4 regions of the Pseudomonas sp. IAC-BECa141 genome follow, and region 2 is predicted to be linked to each of the others. Evidence: predicted binding sites of a transcription regulator. Region 2 holds the regulator's gene; each other region holds the start of a gene.
The links. The regulator sigma-54, encoded in region 2, starts transcription at its own class of promoters, with help from an activator protein. The targets are predictions, from matches to a motif close to ANTGGCATNNANNTTGCTNT.
Positions count from the first base shown of each region.

Region 1: I5961_RS09095 (circularly permuted type 2 ATP-grasp protein) is a predicted target of sigma-54. The motif match lies at 1,971-1,990, and genes of this name have one in related genera.
Region 3: glnA (glutamate--ammonia ligase) is a predicted target of sigma-54. The motif match lies at 1,589-1,608, and genes of this name have one in related genera.
Region 4: flgB (flagellar basal body rod protein FlgB) is a predicted target of sigma-54. The motif match lies at 1,670-1,689, and genes of this name have one in related genera.

Region 1 covers NZ_CP065410.1:1,970,835-1,974,863, reverse strand. The annotation lists gene I5961_RS09100 (alpha-E domain-containing protein) at 1-515, opposite strand, end outside; gene I5961_RS09095 (circularly permuted type 2 ATP-grasp protein) at 528-1,937, opposite strand; gene I5961_RS09090 (ribonuclease E inhibitor RraB) at 2,415-2,762, opposite strand; gene I5961_RS09085 (hypothetical protein) at 2,972-3,205, opposite strand; gene speE (polyamine aminopropyltransferase) at 3,363-4,029, opposite strand, start outside.
Region 2 covers NZ_CP065410.1:1,005,080-1,009,108, forward strand. The annotation lists gene rapZ (RNase adapter RapZ) at 1-581, opposite strand, end outside; gene ptsN (PTS IIA-like nitrogen regulatory protein PtsN) at 584-1,048, opposite strand; gene hpf (ribosome hibernation-promoting factor, HPF/YfiA family) at 1,060-1,368, opposite strand; gene I5961_RS04405 (RNA polymerase factor sigma-54) at 1,442-2,935, opposite strand; gene lptB (LPS export ABC transporter ATP-binding protein) at 3,122-3,847, opposite strand; gene lptA (lipopolysaccharide transport periplasmic protein LptA) at 3,847-4,029, opposite strand, start outside.
Region 3 covers NZ_CP065410.1:372,025-376,053, reverse strand. The annotation lists gene thiI (tRNA uracil 4-sulfurtransferase ThiI) at 1-1,374, opposite strand, end outside; gene glnA (glutamate--ammonia ligase) at 1,702-3,108, shown strand; gene I5961_RS01710 (DUF4124 domain-containing protein) at 3,253-3,762, shown strand; gene I5961_RS01705 (DUF4124 domain-containing protein) at 3,759-4,029, shown strand, end outside.
Region 4 covers NZ_CP065410.1:4,603,714-4,607,742, reverse strand. The annotation lists gene I5961_RS21085 (chemotaxis protein CheV) at 1-614, shown strand, start outside; gene cheR (protein-glutamate O-methyltransferase CheR) at 662-1,489, shown strand; gene flgB (flagellar basal body rod protein FlgB) at 1,731-2,138, shown strand; gene flgC (flagellar basal body rod protein FlgC) at 2,142-2,585, shown strand; gene flgD (flagellar hook assembly protein FlgD) at 2,601-3,329, shown strand; gene flgE (flagellar hook protein FlgE) at 3,360-4,029, shown strand, end outside.

The DNA of each region.
Region 1 (4,029 bases), 970 kb from region 2:
GCGCGCTCGATGAACGTGCCCAGGCGAATGAAACGAAACGCATCGTTACGCATGATGGTGCCGTAGGACGCGCCCCGGAACAGATGCGAACGTTCTTTGATCCACTCGCAGAAGCGGCTCATGCCATAGCGGCTGAGGCCCTGATTGGCGATCCCGCGGATCTCCAGCCAGGTGGCGTTGATGTTTTCCCACATGTCGGCAGTGATTCGCCCGCGCACCGCGTGGGCGCTGGCTCGCGCCGCACCGAGACAGCTGTAGATGCTCGCGGGGTTGGCCGCATCGAGGGCGAAAAAGTGCAGCAATCGTTCGGCATGCAACTCGCCGTGGCGTTCCAGATAATCGTCCAGCGTGCCGGTGATCAGCAGCGGCATCGCCAGTTCGTGCAGACCGTCGCCACGGCCGTCCTGCGGCATCAGCGACAGCGAATAGCTGACATCGAGCATCCGTGCGAGGTTTTCCGCCCGCTCCAGGTAACGCGACATCCAGTATAGATCCGAGGCAGTTCTACTTAACATGGCAGGCTTCCTTCAATCCTCGACCACCCAGGTGTCCTTGGTCCCGCCGCCCTGGGATGAATTCACCACCAGGGAGCCTTCACGCAGGGCGACACGGGTCAAACCGCCGGGCACGACCCGGGTTTCGCGGCCGGACAATACGAACGGGCGCAGGTCGATATGGCGCGGCGCAATGCCGTTTTCGACAAAGGTCGGACAGGTTGACAGCGACAGCGTCGGTTGCGCGATGTAGGCGTGAGGCTTGGCCTTGATCCGCTCGCGGAATGCATCGATTTCCGCTGTCGTCGCTGCGGGCCCCACGAGCATGCCGTAACCGCCGGAGCCCTGAGTCTCCTTGACCACCAGATCGGGAAGATTGGCCAGCACGTGGGAAAGCTCGGACGGATTACGGCATTGCCAGGTCGGCACGTTCTTCAGGATCGGTTCTTCGTCGAGGTAGAAACGGATCATCTCGGTGACAAACGGATACACCGATTTGTCGTCCGCCACGCCGGTGCCGATCGCGTTGGCCAGCACCACATTGCCCGAGCGATAGGACGACAGCAGCCCCGGCACGCCGAGCATCGAATCCGGGCGGAAGGCCAGCGGATCCAGAAACGCGTCGTCGAGCCGGCGGTAGATCACGTCCACCGCTTTCGGGCCGTCGGTGGTGCGCATGAAAACCTTGTCGTCGCGCACGAACAGGTCCGCGCCCTCCACCAGTTCCACGCCCATTTCCCGAGCGAGGAACGCGTGCTCGAAAAACGCGCTGTTGAAACGACCTGGTGTCAGCACCACGACGCTCGGGTCGTCGATCGGGCTTGAACTTTTCAGGGTGTCGAGCAACAGGTTCGGATAATGGTCGATCGGGGCGATGCGCTGGGCGGCGAACAGTTCGGGGAACAGGCGCATCATCATCTTGCGGTCTTCGAGCATGTAGCTCACGCCGCTCGGCGTGCGCAGGTTGTCCTCGAGCACGTAATACGTGCCGTCGCCGTCGCGCACCAGATCGACGCCGGAAATGTGCGAATAGATATCGCGGTGCAGATCCAGCCCCTGCATCGCCAACTGGTATTGCTCGTTGGCCAGCACCTGCTCGGCGGGAATGATCCCGGCCTTGATGATGCGCTGCTCGTGGTAAAGGTCGGCGAGGAACATGTTCAGCGCCTTGACCCGCTGGATGCAGCCGCGCTCGACAATCCGCCACTCGCTGGCGGGGATGCTGCGCGGAATGGTGTCGAAGGGAATCAGGCGTTCTGTCCCTTGCTCGTCCCCGTAGAGCGTGAACGTGATCCCGGCACGATGGAACAGCAGATCGGCCTCGCGTCGCCGCTGGGCCAGCAATTCGTCAGGCGTCTCGGCCAGCCAGCGGGCAAACTCCCGGTAATGCGGGCGGATCTGGCCGCCGGCATCGTACATTTCATCAAAATAGGTGCGGATCATGCCGTACTCCTTGTCACTCCGGACATACAGGCCATCGCAAGGCCCGTGCCATCGGCATAAACGCTTTGATATCAATCGGTTGGATATTCACGTCGCACGCACCGCACCATTCCTGTGCGGCAAATGCCCCAACCTGATCGCCCCCGCTTCATTGCGACGCAGTCCCGTCGCCTATCACCAGCATAGTCAGAGTTGATTTCACTGCCCGCCGGCGGCTGAGGATAATCCGCGCATCCGCTGCAAAAACGTCCCTGACGAAGCCCGCAGCCCCACTGATCCGGCTTGCCTCGGCAGCCCTCCCGGCCGTAACCCTGACCGGTTTCCTCTCCTTCCGGTCTTCCCTTTCAGCCACCTCTTCAGGTGGCTTTTTTTTGCGCCGGTTTCTTGTTTCAGGGTTTTGCCGTGCAATGTTCAAGGTGCAGAAACGACAACGGCCGACCCGAAGGTCAGCCGTAGCTCGACGTGTTGCGAGAGTAATCAGTTCAAACGGTGCCGGCTGCGGATCTCCTGTTTCACGCCCCAGCCTTCGATGATGCCGCCCAAAGGCTCGACCACCGCCGAAAAGCCCTGCTCGAAATCGCCAATATCGTCGTAGGTTGCGTACATCACCTTGCTCAATTCCAGCGACCAGGCGCCGTCGTCGCGCGCACTGACCTGGGCATTGATGGATTCACCGCGAAACTTGCCTGCCGCCCTGCGCGCCCGCTCCTCGTCCGGGAAAATGGCGTAGAACTCGATGGGATGGAATCGGGAAAAATCGAAACCGCCTTCTTTCATGCGGCGCAGCACGCTGCTGCTGATGTCTTCTTGATAGGCTGTGCTCATGAAACGTCCCCCTCGCATAGATGGATAGACTTTCCGTATTCCCTGCACCTGGCCGAACAGCCCAGGCATTACGGCAACCGCGTTGCCGCCGGGAAACAAGCATGTAGCTGACAAGACCAGACCTTAGCGATCCGTTCGCTGATCTCGCTTGCAGAGTAGCCCCAAGAGAGAGCCGCTGCCAAGGCCTGGCAAGTAATGTAAAAGAAGATTCAGATTGGGGTGATGCTGCGGATTTCGATGCTGTGCTGGGTTTTCAGGCTTTTTACGCCGGCATCGGCGGTGCGCCCTTCCAGGTCGTTCAGGTCAAGCTCGGCGGCGACCGGCAGCAATCGTTCCTTGATGAGGCGGGCTGCCCGTTCATGGCTGGGGCATTCCTCGCACTCGAAGACTTCGTCGATCGTTTCACCATGATCGTCCACGAAAGTGACTTTCCACTTTGACATCGGAGCCTCCTCGATCAAACCCGCAAGTGGGCTTACATCTATCTCGACTTTTGTCAGGATTGATCGTTCCCGGGGATTGCAGCCTTGAACATTAAAAAAAAGCCGAGGCCGGTGTGTTTTCGCACACCGGCCTCGGCTTTTTCTTACCCGCGAAGGATCAGTCGTTGCTTGGCTTGTTCACCGCTTGCAGCACGTATTGCGGCAAGGCGAAGGCGCCGATGTGAATTTCCGGGTTGTAGTAGCGGGTGACGATGCCGCTGCCGATGAAGCGCTGTTGCAGGATTTCGCGGCTCAGCTTGCGGTAGGCCGGGTTGGTCGAACCCCAGGCGAACGTCATCGAACCGCCGATGTAGGTCGGCACGGCCGCCTGATAGAAGTGCCAGTCCGGGAACAGGCTGCGCAGGCGGCCGGCGGTGGTTTTCACTTCTTCGATCTGCATGAACGGCGTGCCGTTCTGGGTCACGAGGATGCCGCCCTCGTTCAGGCAGCGGTGGCAGGCCTGGTAGAAGTTTTCCGAGAACAGCACTTCGCCCGGGCCGATCGGGTCGGTCGAGTCGGAAATGATCACGTCGAATTTTTCGGTGGTGGTGGCGACGAAGCGCATGCCGTCGTCGATCACCAGATTCAGGCGCGGATCGTCGTAGGCGCCCTTGGAGTGGTTCGGCAGGAACTCCTTGCACATGTCGACCACGGTGCCGTCGATCTCGACCATGGTGATGTGCTCGACGCTCGCGTGTTTGGTCACTTCGCGCAGCATTCCGCCGTCGCCGCCGCCGATGATCAGCACGCGTTTGGCGGTGCCGTGAGCAAGGATCGGCACGTGG
Region 2 (4,029 bases):
GGATTCGGCAGGCAGCGTACATCGAACACCAGATCCGCATCCACCGGCATGCCGCGTTTGAAACCGAACGACTCCACCAGAAACGCAGTGCCCGGCTCAGGCTGGTTCAGCAGGCGCAGCTTGATGGTGTCGCGCAGTTGATAGAGATTGAGGTTAGTGGTGTTGACCTTTAGATCGGCCAGATCGGCGATCGGGCCCAGCAGGGCGGTTTCGTCGTTGATGGCTTCGGCCAGCGAGCGGTTGGCATTGCTGAGCGGGTGACGACGACGGGTCTCCGAAAAACGTTTGAGCAATGTTTCGTCATCGGCATCCAGGTACAGGACATCGCACTGGATGTGCCGGCTGCGAACTTCCTCGAGCAGCTCTGGAAAACGTGACAGATGGCTCGGCAGGTTGCGGGCGTCGATCGAGACAGCCACCAGCGGCTGGAGCATTTCGGTATGCACCAGCGCGCGCTCGGCGAGATCCGGAAGCAAGCCGGCAGGCAGGTTGTCAATGCAGTAGTAGCCATTGTCCTCAAGGACATCCAGGGCAGTACTCTTACCCGAGCCGGAACGGCCACTGACAATGATCAAGCGCATGATTACGGCCTGTTCTGTTCTTCCAGTACAACCTGGTACAAGGCTTCGTTGCTTGGTGCGCTACGCAGTCTGTCGCGTACATCCTTGCGGTCGAGCATGCTGGCGATCTGGCGTAAAAGCTCCAGGTGAGCATCGGTGGCGGCTTCCGGCACCAGCAGGACGAACAGAAGGTCCACAGGCGCGCCGTCGATAGCGTCAAAATCGATAGGGGCGTCAAGGTGCATCAGCGCACTGATCGGCGCTTCGCAGCCCTTGAGGCGGCAGTGGGGAATGGCGATGCCGTTGCCAAAACCGGTGGAACCCAGTTTTTCACGGGCAATCAATGCCTCGAAGACATCTTGCATCTCCAGATCCGGGACTTCCCGGGCGATCAGGTTGGCAATTTGTTCGAGGGCTTTCTTTTTACTGCCGCCCGGCACGTTCACCAGGGAACGGCCGGGGGTCAGGATACTTTCAAGTCGGATCATGGGGGTGGGGGTTATCGACCGGTAGCGCCCTGAAGCAGGCTCTGGGTCTTTTCCTTATGCTTTTTGAGTTGTTTATCAAGCTTGTCGGTCAGCGCGTCGATCGCAGCGTACATGTCAGTATGTTCCGCGTTAGCGACGACTTCATTGCCGGGAATATGCATCGTGGCTTCGATTTTCTGCTTCAGCTTTTCGACGCACATCGTGACTTGCACGTTGGTGATCTTGTCGAAATGTCCCTCAAGCCTCTTGAGCTTTTGCTCAACGTACTCACGGAGAGGTTGGGTAACTTCCAGTTGGTGTCCACTGATGTTGACTTGCATACAGCTTCTCCTTCGTTGCCAGTGCATAAAGCGGCAGGCCGAAGAGCCTGCCACTGGAACGCTGTAACGTGGCTTACATCAACCGCTTGCGTTCGCTCGAAGGCGCGATCCCGAGGGATTCGCGGTACTTGGCGACGGTGCGGCGAGCCACCTGAATGCCTTGTGCCTCCAGTAAACCAGCGATCTTGCTGTCACTCAACGGCTTTTTCTGATTTTCCGCGGCAACCAGTTTCTTGATGATCGCGCGGATCGCCGTGGACGAGCATTCACCGCCTTCGGAGGTGCTTACATGGCTGGAGAAAAAGTATTTCAGCTCATATATGCCCCGCGGGGTATGCATGAATTTTTGCGTGGTCACTCGGGAAATTGTCGACTCGTGCATGCCCACTGCTTCAGCGATGTCATGCAGGACCAGCGGCTTCATGGCTTCGTCGCCGTACTCCAGGAAGCCGCGCTGATGCTCGACGATCTGGGTGGCAACTTTCATCAGGGTTTCGTTGCGGCTCTGCAGGCTCTTGATGAACCAGCGGGCTTCCTGCAACTGATTGCGCATGAAGGTGTTGTCGGCACTGGTGTCGGCACGACGTACGAAACCGGCGTACTGGGCGTTGACCCGCAGACGCGGCACTGATTCCTGGTTCAGCTCCACCAGCCAGCGTTCGTTGTCCTTGCGTACGATGACGTCAGGCACCACGTATTCGGCTTCGGTCGACTCGATCTGCGAGCCGGGGCGCGGGTTGAGGCTCTGCACCAGTTCGATGACCTGGCGCAGTTCGTCTTCCTTGAGCTTCATGCGGCGCATCAGTTGGCTGTAGTCGCGGCTGCCGAGCAGGTCGATGTAATCGGTAACCAGGCGCTTGGCTTCGGCCAGCCAAGGGGTCTTGGCCGACAGCTGGCGCAATTGCAATAGCAGGCATTCGCCCAGGTTGCGCGCGCCGATGCCGGCCGGTTCGAACTGCTGGATGCGGTGCAGGACGGCTTCGATCTCGTCCAGCTCGATATCGAGTTCCGGATCAAAGGCGTCGAGGATTTCTTCGAGGGTTTCGTCGAGGTAGCCCTGATTGTTGATGCAATCGATCAGGGTGACCGCGATCAGGCGATCGGTGTCGGACATCGGTGCCAGATTCAATTGCCACAGCAGGTGGCTTTGCAGGCTCTCGCCGGCGGAAGTGCGGGTGGTGAAGTCCCACTCGTCATCATCGCTGCTCGGCAGGCTGCTGGCACTGGTCTGATAGACGTCTTCCCAGGCGGTGTCGACGGGTAGATCGTTGGGGATTCGCTCGTTCCATTCGCCGTCTTCGAGGTTATCGACTGTCGGCGCGGTCTCCTGATAGGAGGGTTCCTGGATCTCGGTGTTGGGCTTCTGCTCGGCGTTGTCGGCCATGGGATCGGAGTTGTCGAAGTCGTCGCCGTCTTCCTGGCGTTCGAGCATCGGATTGGATTCCAGAGCCTCCTGGATTTCCTGCTGCAGATCCAGGGTCGACAATTGGAGCAGGCGGATGGCCTGTTGCAGCTGCGGTGTCATCGTCAGCTGCTGGCCCATTCTCAAGACTAGCGATGGTTTCATGGCAGGGGCTTAACACCTTATTCGCCGGCGCTATGCGCCATCCACTACAGGGCGCCGGGGCGCCAAACTTAAGCAAATTATATGCCTGAAACTGTCGTGTTTGCCTAGAGCGCTGTAACAATAAAAGCGTATAAAAAAGCGCTTCAACGTTACAGCACCCGAACGGCTGATCGAATGCCGTCTTGCTTACAGGCGGAACTCGTGACCCAGGTAGACTTCCTTCACCAGATCGTTGGCGAGGATGGTCGCGGAGTCGCCTTCAGCGATCAACTGGCCGTCGTTTACGATGTAGGCGGTTTCGCAGATATCCAGCGTCTCGCGGACGTTGTGGTCGGTGATCAGCACACCGATGCCCTTGGCCTTGAGGTGGTGGATGATCTGCTTGATGTCGCCGACCGAGATAGGGTCGACACCCGCGAACGGTTCGTCGAGCAGGATGAACTTCGGTGCCGTGGCCAGTGCGCGGGCGATTTCCACCCGGCGGCGCTCACCACCGGACAGGCTCATGCCAAGGTTGTCGCGGATGTGGCTGATGTGGAATTCCTGCAGCAGGCTTTCCAGCTCCTTGCGACGACCGGCCTTGTCGAGTTCCTGGCGGGTCTCGAGGATGGCCATGATGTTGTCGGCGACCGACAGTTTGCGGAAGATCGACGCTTCCTGCGGCAGATAGCCGATACCAGCCTTGGCGCGACCGTGCATCGGCTGGTGGCTGACGTCCAGATCGTCGATCAGTACGCGACCCTGATCGGCCTGGACCAGGCCGACGATCATGTAGAAACAGGTGGTCTTGCCGGCGCCGTTCGGGCCGAGCAGGCCGACGATCTGACCGCTGTCGATCGACAGGCTGACGTCGCGCACGACCTGGCGGCTTTTATAGGCCTTGGCCAGGTGCTGAGCTTTCAGAGTTGCCATTACTGGGTTTTCTCGTCGGTTTTCTTCTTCGGCTGAATCACCATGTCGATGCGCGGACGCGCTTCGGTGACCTTGCTGCCAGTGGCTCGACCGGCGCTGGCCAGTTTTTTCACCGTGTCATAGACGATTTTCTCGCCTTGAGTGGTGTTGTTGTCCTTGTCGACGACTTTGGCCTTGTCGAT
Region 3 (4,029 bases), 630 kb from region 2:
GTCGCAATACAGCAGGTACTGGCGAGTAGGGTCCAGTTCCTTGAAACGAGCGTTCACTGCGTAGAACGGCATCGTCTGTACCTCTATGCCGGCGAGTTCCAGCGGGTCATCCTCGGCGGCATCCGGGTGGCGGATGTCGATGACGATCTGACCGGCCAGCGCTTCGCTGACTTCTTCGATCTGCAAATCCTGGCCCAATTCGTCGATCACCCGATCGATCGGCACCAGTCTGGCGTTTGCGAGCGCACGCTCGAGCACCGCCATGTCGAATTCCTGCTCTTCGTGCTCGACCCGGCCACGCTTGGCGGCGGTCTTCGGGTTGACCGAGATGACGCCGCAGTATTCCGGCATGTGCCGGGCGAAATCACCGGTACCGATCTGGTCGGCCGTGTCGATGATGTCTTGCTTGTGGGCGACGATCAGCGGTCGCAGCACCAGTTTGTCGGTAACGCAATCGATGACCGACAGGTTCGGCAACGTCTGGCTCGACACCTGGGAAATCGCTTCGCCGGTGACCAGCGCATCAATGTGCAGGCGCTCGGCAATGCTCGACGCTGCGCGCAACATCATACGCTTCAATACGACGCCCATATGACTGTCGTCGACCTTGCCGAGAATTTCGCCCAACACTTCTTCGAACGGAACACTGACAAATAGCACGCGTTGCGAGCTGCCGTACTTCTTCCAGATGAAATGCGCGACTTCCATTACGCCCAATTCGTGGGCACGACCGCCCAGATTGAAGAAGCAGAAGTGCGTCATCAGGCCGCGGCGCAGGATCTGGTACGCAGCAACCGTCGAGTCAAAGCCACCGGACATCAATACCAGTGTCTGTTCCAGCGCACCGAGCGGGTAGCCGCCAATGCCATCGTGCTGGCTGTGGATCACAAACAACCGTTTGTCGCGAACTTCGATGCGGACTTCGACTTCCGGCGCTTTCAGGTCGATCCCCGCGGCACCGCATTCACGGCGCAGCTTGCTGCCGACGTATTTTTCGACGTCCATCGAGCTGAACGCATGCTTGCCCGCACGTTTGCAGCGCACCGAGAAAATCTTCCCGGCCAGTGCATCGCCGTAGTGCTGCTTGCACTTCTCGGTGATGTCGTCGAAGTCGCCCAGCGGGTACTCGTCGATCTGCAGAAAGTGCGCGATGCCCGGCATGCAGGTCAGGCGCTCGCCCATTTCCTTCAGGGCCTTGGGATCGGTAACGCGGGTTTCCAGCTCGAGATTGTCCCACACACCGTTCACCACCACGGCCGGGTCCAGGTCGCGGAGCACGGTGCGGATGTTCTTGGCCAGCTGGCGGATGAATTTCGTCCGGACAGGTCGGCTTTTGATGGTGATCTCGGGAAAGACTTTAACGATTAGTTTCATGAAAACAGCGCGCGCAGGGCCAGCCGAAAAAGGGGGGCGCGGATTATAGCGGAAATTGCTCAAGGTTTAACCAGTTAATGTGCAGAAGGTTTTGCGCGCACCAAAACGGGTCATTTTTCGATTTGAACGCTACATTAAAGGGCGAGATTTTCGCCATTAAGGCGCTTTCGATCTTTAGAAGCGTGAATTTGGGGCAAAAAACCCATGCTGGGGCACTGGCATGCAATTTGCTCCCTTGTGAGGCAGGTTGCCTTGGCAGAGTATTCGCGCCGGCATCACCACTATTAAGGGCATCCACTACCCGCCCTAATTCACCCGGAGGACACTATGTCGAAGTCGGTTCAACTCATCAAAGATCATGACGTCAAGTGGATTGATCTGCGCTTCACGGACACCAAAGGCACTCAGCACCACGTGACCATGCCGGCTCGCGATGCGCTGGAAGACGACTTCTTCGAAGCGGGCAAGATGTTCGACGGTTCCTCCATCGCTGGCTGGAAAGGCATCGAAGCCTCCGACATGATCCTGATGCCGGACGACGAAACCGCCGTTCTGGACCCGTTCACCGAAGAACCGACCCTGATCCTGGTCTGCGACATCATCGAGCCTTCGACCATGCAGGGCTACGACCGCGACCCACGTGCCATTGCCCGTCGCGCCGAGGAATACCTGAAGACCACCGGTATCGGTGACACCGTATTCGCCGGTCCCGAGCCTGAGTTCTTCATCTTCGACGAAGTGAAGTTCAAGTCCGACATCTCCGGCTCGATGTTCAAGATCTACTCCGAGCAAGGCTCGTGGATGTCCGACCAGGACGTGGAAGGCGGCAACAAGGGCCACCGTCCAGGCGTGAAAGGCGGCTACTTCCCGGTTCCGCCGTTCGACCACGACCACGAAATCCGTACCGCCATGTGCAACGCACTGGAAGAGATGGGTCAGACCGTTGAAGTTCACCACCACGAAGTGGCAACCGCCGGTCAAAACGAAATCGGTGTCAAGTTCAACACCCTGGTGAAGAAAGCTGACGAAGTTCAGACTCTGAAATACGTTGTACACAACGTGGCCGATGCCTACGGCCGCACTGCGACCTTCATGCCGAAGCCACTGTACGGTGACAACGGTTCGGGTATGCACGTGCACATGTCCATCGCCAAAGACGGCAAGAACACCTTCGCTGGCGAAGGCTATGCCGGCCTGTCCGAAACCGCCCTGTACTTCATCGGCGGCATCATCAAGCACGGTAAGGCCCTGAACGGCTTCACCAACCCGGCCACCAACTCCTACAAGCGTCTGGTGCCAGGCTTCGAAGCTCCGGTGATGCTGGCCTACTCGGCTCGCAACCGTTCCGCCTCGATCCGTATTCCTTACGTCAACAGCCCGCGTGGCCGTCGTATCGAAGCACGTTTCCCGGATCCGGCTGCCAACCCGTACCTGGCTTTCGCAGCACTGCTGATGGCCGGTCTGGACGGTATCCAGAACAAGATCCACCCAGGCGATGCTGCCGACAAGAACCTGTACGACCTGCCGCCTGAAGAGGCGAAAGAGATCCCGCAAGTTTGCGGCAGCCTGAAAGAAGCTCTGGAAGAGCTGGACAAGGGCCGTGCGTTCCTGACCAAGGGTGGCGTGTTCTCCGACGACTTCATCGATGCCTACATCGCGCTGAAATCCGAAGAAGAAATCAAGGTCCGCACCTTCGTACACCCACTGGAATATGAGCTGTACTACAGCTGCTGATCCGGTAGCGCCGCGCTACGCGGCGTGGCAAAAGAGAGGCCTCCTTCGGGAGGCCTTTTTTATTGGCCGGATGTTTTCCATCCGAGCCTTCCCTGCTCCACTGTCCTATGCTGCATCCCATCGTTTTCGTTTTCGGTCGATTTCATGGGTCGCACCCTTCTCTATATTTTGCTGCTGATCGCCCTGCCCGTCGCCGCGCAGATCTACAAGTACACCGACGCCGGCGGCAACACGGTGTACAGCGATCACGCGCCGGACGGCGTACAGGCGCAGCCGGTAGAGTTGCCGCCGCTCAACAGCGTCCAGCCTCAGGCACCGAATGCGCCGTCTACCGATACGGTCAGTCGTGAGCCTGCGCGCAATGCCTACGAAGTGCTGGAGCTGACCGGCCTGCCCACCGAGGAAGCCCTGCGCGCCAACAACGGCACCTTCACGGTCAGTGTGCTGATCAAGCCGCGTCTGCAACCGCCGCATCAATTGCGCCTGCTTTTGGACGACGCGCCTTATGGCCAGCCGAGCAACGTGCCGATCCTGCAACTGGTGAACGTCGACCGGGGCGAGCATCGGCTGGCGGTGCAGGTCATCAATGGCGAGGCGATCATTCAGCAGAGTCCGGCGGTGGTGTTCACCGTGCAGCGGGTGCACAAGCCATGACGCGGGGATCGATTGCCTTGTTCCTGTCGTTGATCGCGCTCGGCGCATCGGCCGAGGTGTTCACTTACATCGACGCACAGGGCAATCGCGTCTACACCGATCAACCGCGTGGCAACGCCAGGCGCGTGCCGCTGGCCACCAGCAATCGCATGGCCCCGAATCCGAGCAGCGCCGCAACGATCACGCCGTCGAAGAAATCTGCGGAACCACCGCTGTTCCACTACGACATGTTGCGCGTGCTGATCCCCGAGCCGGACGCGACCATTC
Region 4 (4,029 bases), 2.6 Mb from region 2:
GCTCGGTGGAACGCATCGTGAACATGAACTGGGAAGAGATTCATCCGCCGCCCAAGGGCACTGGACGTGATCATTACCTGACCGCTGTGACTCGGGTCGACAATCAGTTAGTCGAAATCATCGACGTCGAGAAGGTGCTGGCGGAAGTTGCGCCGACGCCGGAAGCGATTTCGGTCGGCGTGGTGGATGTCGAGACCCAGAGCAAGGCATTGTCGTTGCGGGTGCTGACGGTCGATGACTCGTCGGTGGCGCGCAAGCAGGTGACGCGTTGCCTGCAGACGGTCGGCGTCGAAGTGGTGGCGTTGAACGACGGCAAGCAGGCGCTGGATTACCTGCGCAAGCTGGTCGACGAGGGCAAGAAGCCGGAAGAAGAGTTCCTGATGATGATCTCCGACATTGAAATGCCGGAGATGGACGGGTACACCCTGACGGCCGAGATTCGCAGCGACCCTCGCATGCAAAAGCTTCATATCATCCTGCATACTTCGTTGTCGGGAGTGTTCAATCAGGCGATGGTCAAGAAAGTCGGTGCCGATGACTTCCTGGCCAAGTTCCGTCCTGATGACCTGGCATCCCGGGTAGTCGACCGGATCAGAGCAGCAGATATCAGCTAAGGGCCTTTTGCCCCTGGCGTTCAACACGATTTAAGAGGCGGCATCATTTGTCTACGGGTAATTTGGATTTCGAACAGTTCCGGGTCTTCCTGGAAAAAGCCTGTGGCATTTTGCTCGGTGAAAACAAGCAGTACCTGGTGTCGAGCCGTCTCAACAAACTGATGGAGCAGCAAGGCATCAAGTCCCTGGGTGAGCTGGTACAGCGCATCCAGACCCAGCCGCGCAGCGGTTTGCGCGAGCAGGTGGTCGATGCCATGACGACCAACGAAACCTTGTGGTTTCGTGACACCTATCCGTTTGAAGTCTTGAAGAACAAGGTGCTGCCCGAGGCGATCAAGGCCGCTCCCAACCAGCGTCTGCGGATCTGGTCGGCGGCCTGCTCGTCGGGTCAGGAACCCTATTCGCTGTCGATGTCGATCGACGAGTTCGAACGAGCCAACATCGGTCAGTTGAAAATGGGCGTGCAGATCGTTGCCACCGATCTGTCCGGCAGCATGCTGACCAACTGCAAGACCGGCGAGTACGACAGTCTGGCGATCGGTCGCGGTCTGTCCGCCGATCGTCTGCAGCGCTACTTCGATCCGAAAGGGCCGGGACGCTGGGTGATCAAGGCGCCGATCAAGAACCGGGTGGAGTTCCGCTCGTTCAACCTGCTGGACAGCTACGCAAGCCTGGGCAAGTTCGACATCGTGTTCTGCCGCAACGTGCTGATCTACTTCTCCGCCGAGGTGAAGAAAGACATTCTGTTGCGCATCCACAGCACGCTGAAGCCGGGCGGTTATCTGTTCCTTGGCGCTTCCGAAGCGCTGAACGGTCTGCCGGATCATTACCAGATGGTTCAGTGCAGCCCGGGGATCATCTACCAGGCGAAGTGATCAAGATCGGCAACACAAGAAACGGGAGTCCTCAGGGGCTCCCGTTTTTTTATGCCTGAAGGTTTTGCCGGGGGCAGGCGGCGGCAGAAAAGCGGCATCTGGCGGAAACCGGTTGCCGCTTTTCTGGCATTGCCGCATTGCCGATCCCCGGCAAAGCCCCGTAATCCGGGGCTTTCTCAAACTGGCACGACGCTTGCTATGACCCTGTTACGAAAAATCCGGTCACCTGAAGGTTCCCGACATGAGCATCAGCTTCGATAAAGCGCTCGGCATTCACGAAAAGGCTCTGGGCTTCCGCGCCCAGCGTGCCGAAGTGCTGGCCAACAACATCGCCAACGCCGACACCCCGAACTACAAGGCGCGGGATCTGGAGTTCTCCAAAGTGCTCGAAGCACAGAGCCAGAAGAACGCCAACGGCACCATCGCCCTGAACATGACCAACAGCCGTCACATCGAAGCTGAAGGCCTGGGCAATGGCGACGAGTCGCTGATGTATCGCACGCCGATGCAGCCGTCGATCGACCAGAACACCGTGGACGCCCAGCTGGAACAGTCGAACTACGCGCAAAACGCTGTCGACTTCCAGGCGAGCTTCACCCTGCTCAACAGCAAGTTCAAAGGGCTGGTGTCAGCCCTGCGCGGAGAATAATCCATGTCCCTGTCCAGCGTTTTCAACATTGCCGGCAGCGGCATGAGCGCCCAGACCACCCGTCTGAACACCGTGGCTTCGAACATCGCCAACGCCGAGACCGTCTCGTCGAGCATCGACCAGACCTACCGTGCCCGTCACCCGGTATTCGCCACCATGTTCCAGGGCGGCCAGAGCGGCGGCAGCAATTCGTTGTTCCAGAACCAGGATGCAGCCGGTCAAGGCGTGCAGGTGCTCGGCGTGGTCGAAGACCAGAGCAACCTCGAAGCGCGCTACGAGCCGAACCATCCGGCGGCCGATGCCAAGGGCTACGTCTACTACCCGAACGTCAACGTGGTGGAAGAAATGGCTGACATGATTTCCGCGAGCCGGTCGTTCCAGACCAACGCCGAGATGATGAACACCGCCAAGACCATGATGCAGAAGGTACTGACCCTCGGTCAGTAATAAGGGGCGACTGCCATGAGTGTTACCGATACCACCAGCAGCCTGACGATGAACGACATACTGGCCAACTCTTCGAAGAAGACCAGTAGCACGACCACCGGCGGCATCGCTTCGGCCACCAACAGCTCGACCGGCGGCCAGGCCCTGGGCAAGGACGCGTTCCTGCAACTGCTGGTTACCCAGCTGAAGAACCAGAACCCGCTCGACCCGCAGGACAACAGCGCGTTCGTTGCCCAGCTGGCGCAGTTCAGCAGCCTTGAGGGGATCACCACCCTCAACAGCACCGTCAGCTCGCTGGCCGGCAACTACAACTCGTCGCAAGCCCTGCAGGCTTCTTCGCTGGTGGGTCGCAACGTGATCGTGCAGACCAACACTGTTCAGCTGGATGACCCGAGCAAAGGCATGACCGGTTCGGTCACCGTTCCGTCGTCGATCGCCGGCGGTACCGTCTCCATCACCGACAGCAGCGGCGCCGTTGTTCGCACCATCGATCTGGGCAGTCGCGCCGCAGGCAATGCGAGCTTCACATGGGACGGCAAGGACAAGGACGGCAACCTGGTGAAAACCGGTACCTACACCGTCAAGGCGAACGCCTCGATCAACGGCACCGCGACCGACCTGGCGACCTACCTGCCAGCCACGGTCACCAGCGTGACGATCAGCCAGACCGGTGGCGAGCTGATGCTCAACCTGTCCGGCAAGGGCACCGTTGCCCTGTCCAAAGTACAAACCATTGGTATATAGAGCCGACTAACCGGCACAAAGGAGTGGAATATGTCTTTCAATATCGGCCTTAGCGGTCTCTATGCAGCCAACAAACAACTGGACGTGACCGGCAACAACATCGCCAACGTCGCGACCGCCGGTTTCAAATCGTCCCGTGCAGAATTCGAAGACGTCTACTCGGCCACTCGCCTGGGCAGCGGCAGCAAGGTCATCGGTAACGGTGTGCGTCTGGCCAACGTTTCCCAGCAGTTCACCCAGGGCGACATCAACAACACCGGCAACGTGCTGGACATGGGCATCAACGGTTCGGGTTTCTTCACTCTGAGCAACAACGGTTCGATCTCCTACACCCGTGCCGGTACGTTCAAGGTCGACAAGGATGGTTTCATCACCAACACCGACTACACCTCGCGTCTGCAAGGCTACGGTGTGGACTCCAACGGCAAGATCATCAACGGTGTGTTGACCGATCTGAAGATCGACACTTCGAACCTGGCACCGAAGTCCACCTCGCTGGTGACCTCGACCATCAACCTGAACTCGACCGCTCCGGTGATCGACGATACTGCGGCGGCAGGCAAATTCGATCCGACCAACACGGCGACCTACACCAAGTCGTTCAGTACGCCGATCTATGACAGCCAGGGCAACCAGCACACCATGGATCAATACATGGTCAAGACCGGTGCCAACACCTGGAAGGTCTACACCTTGGTGG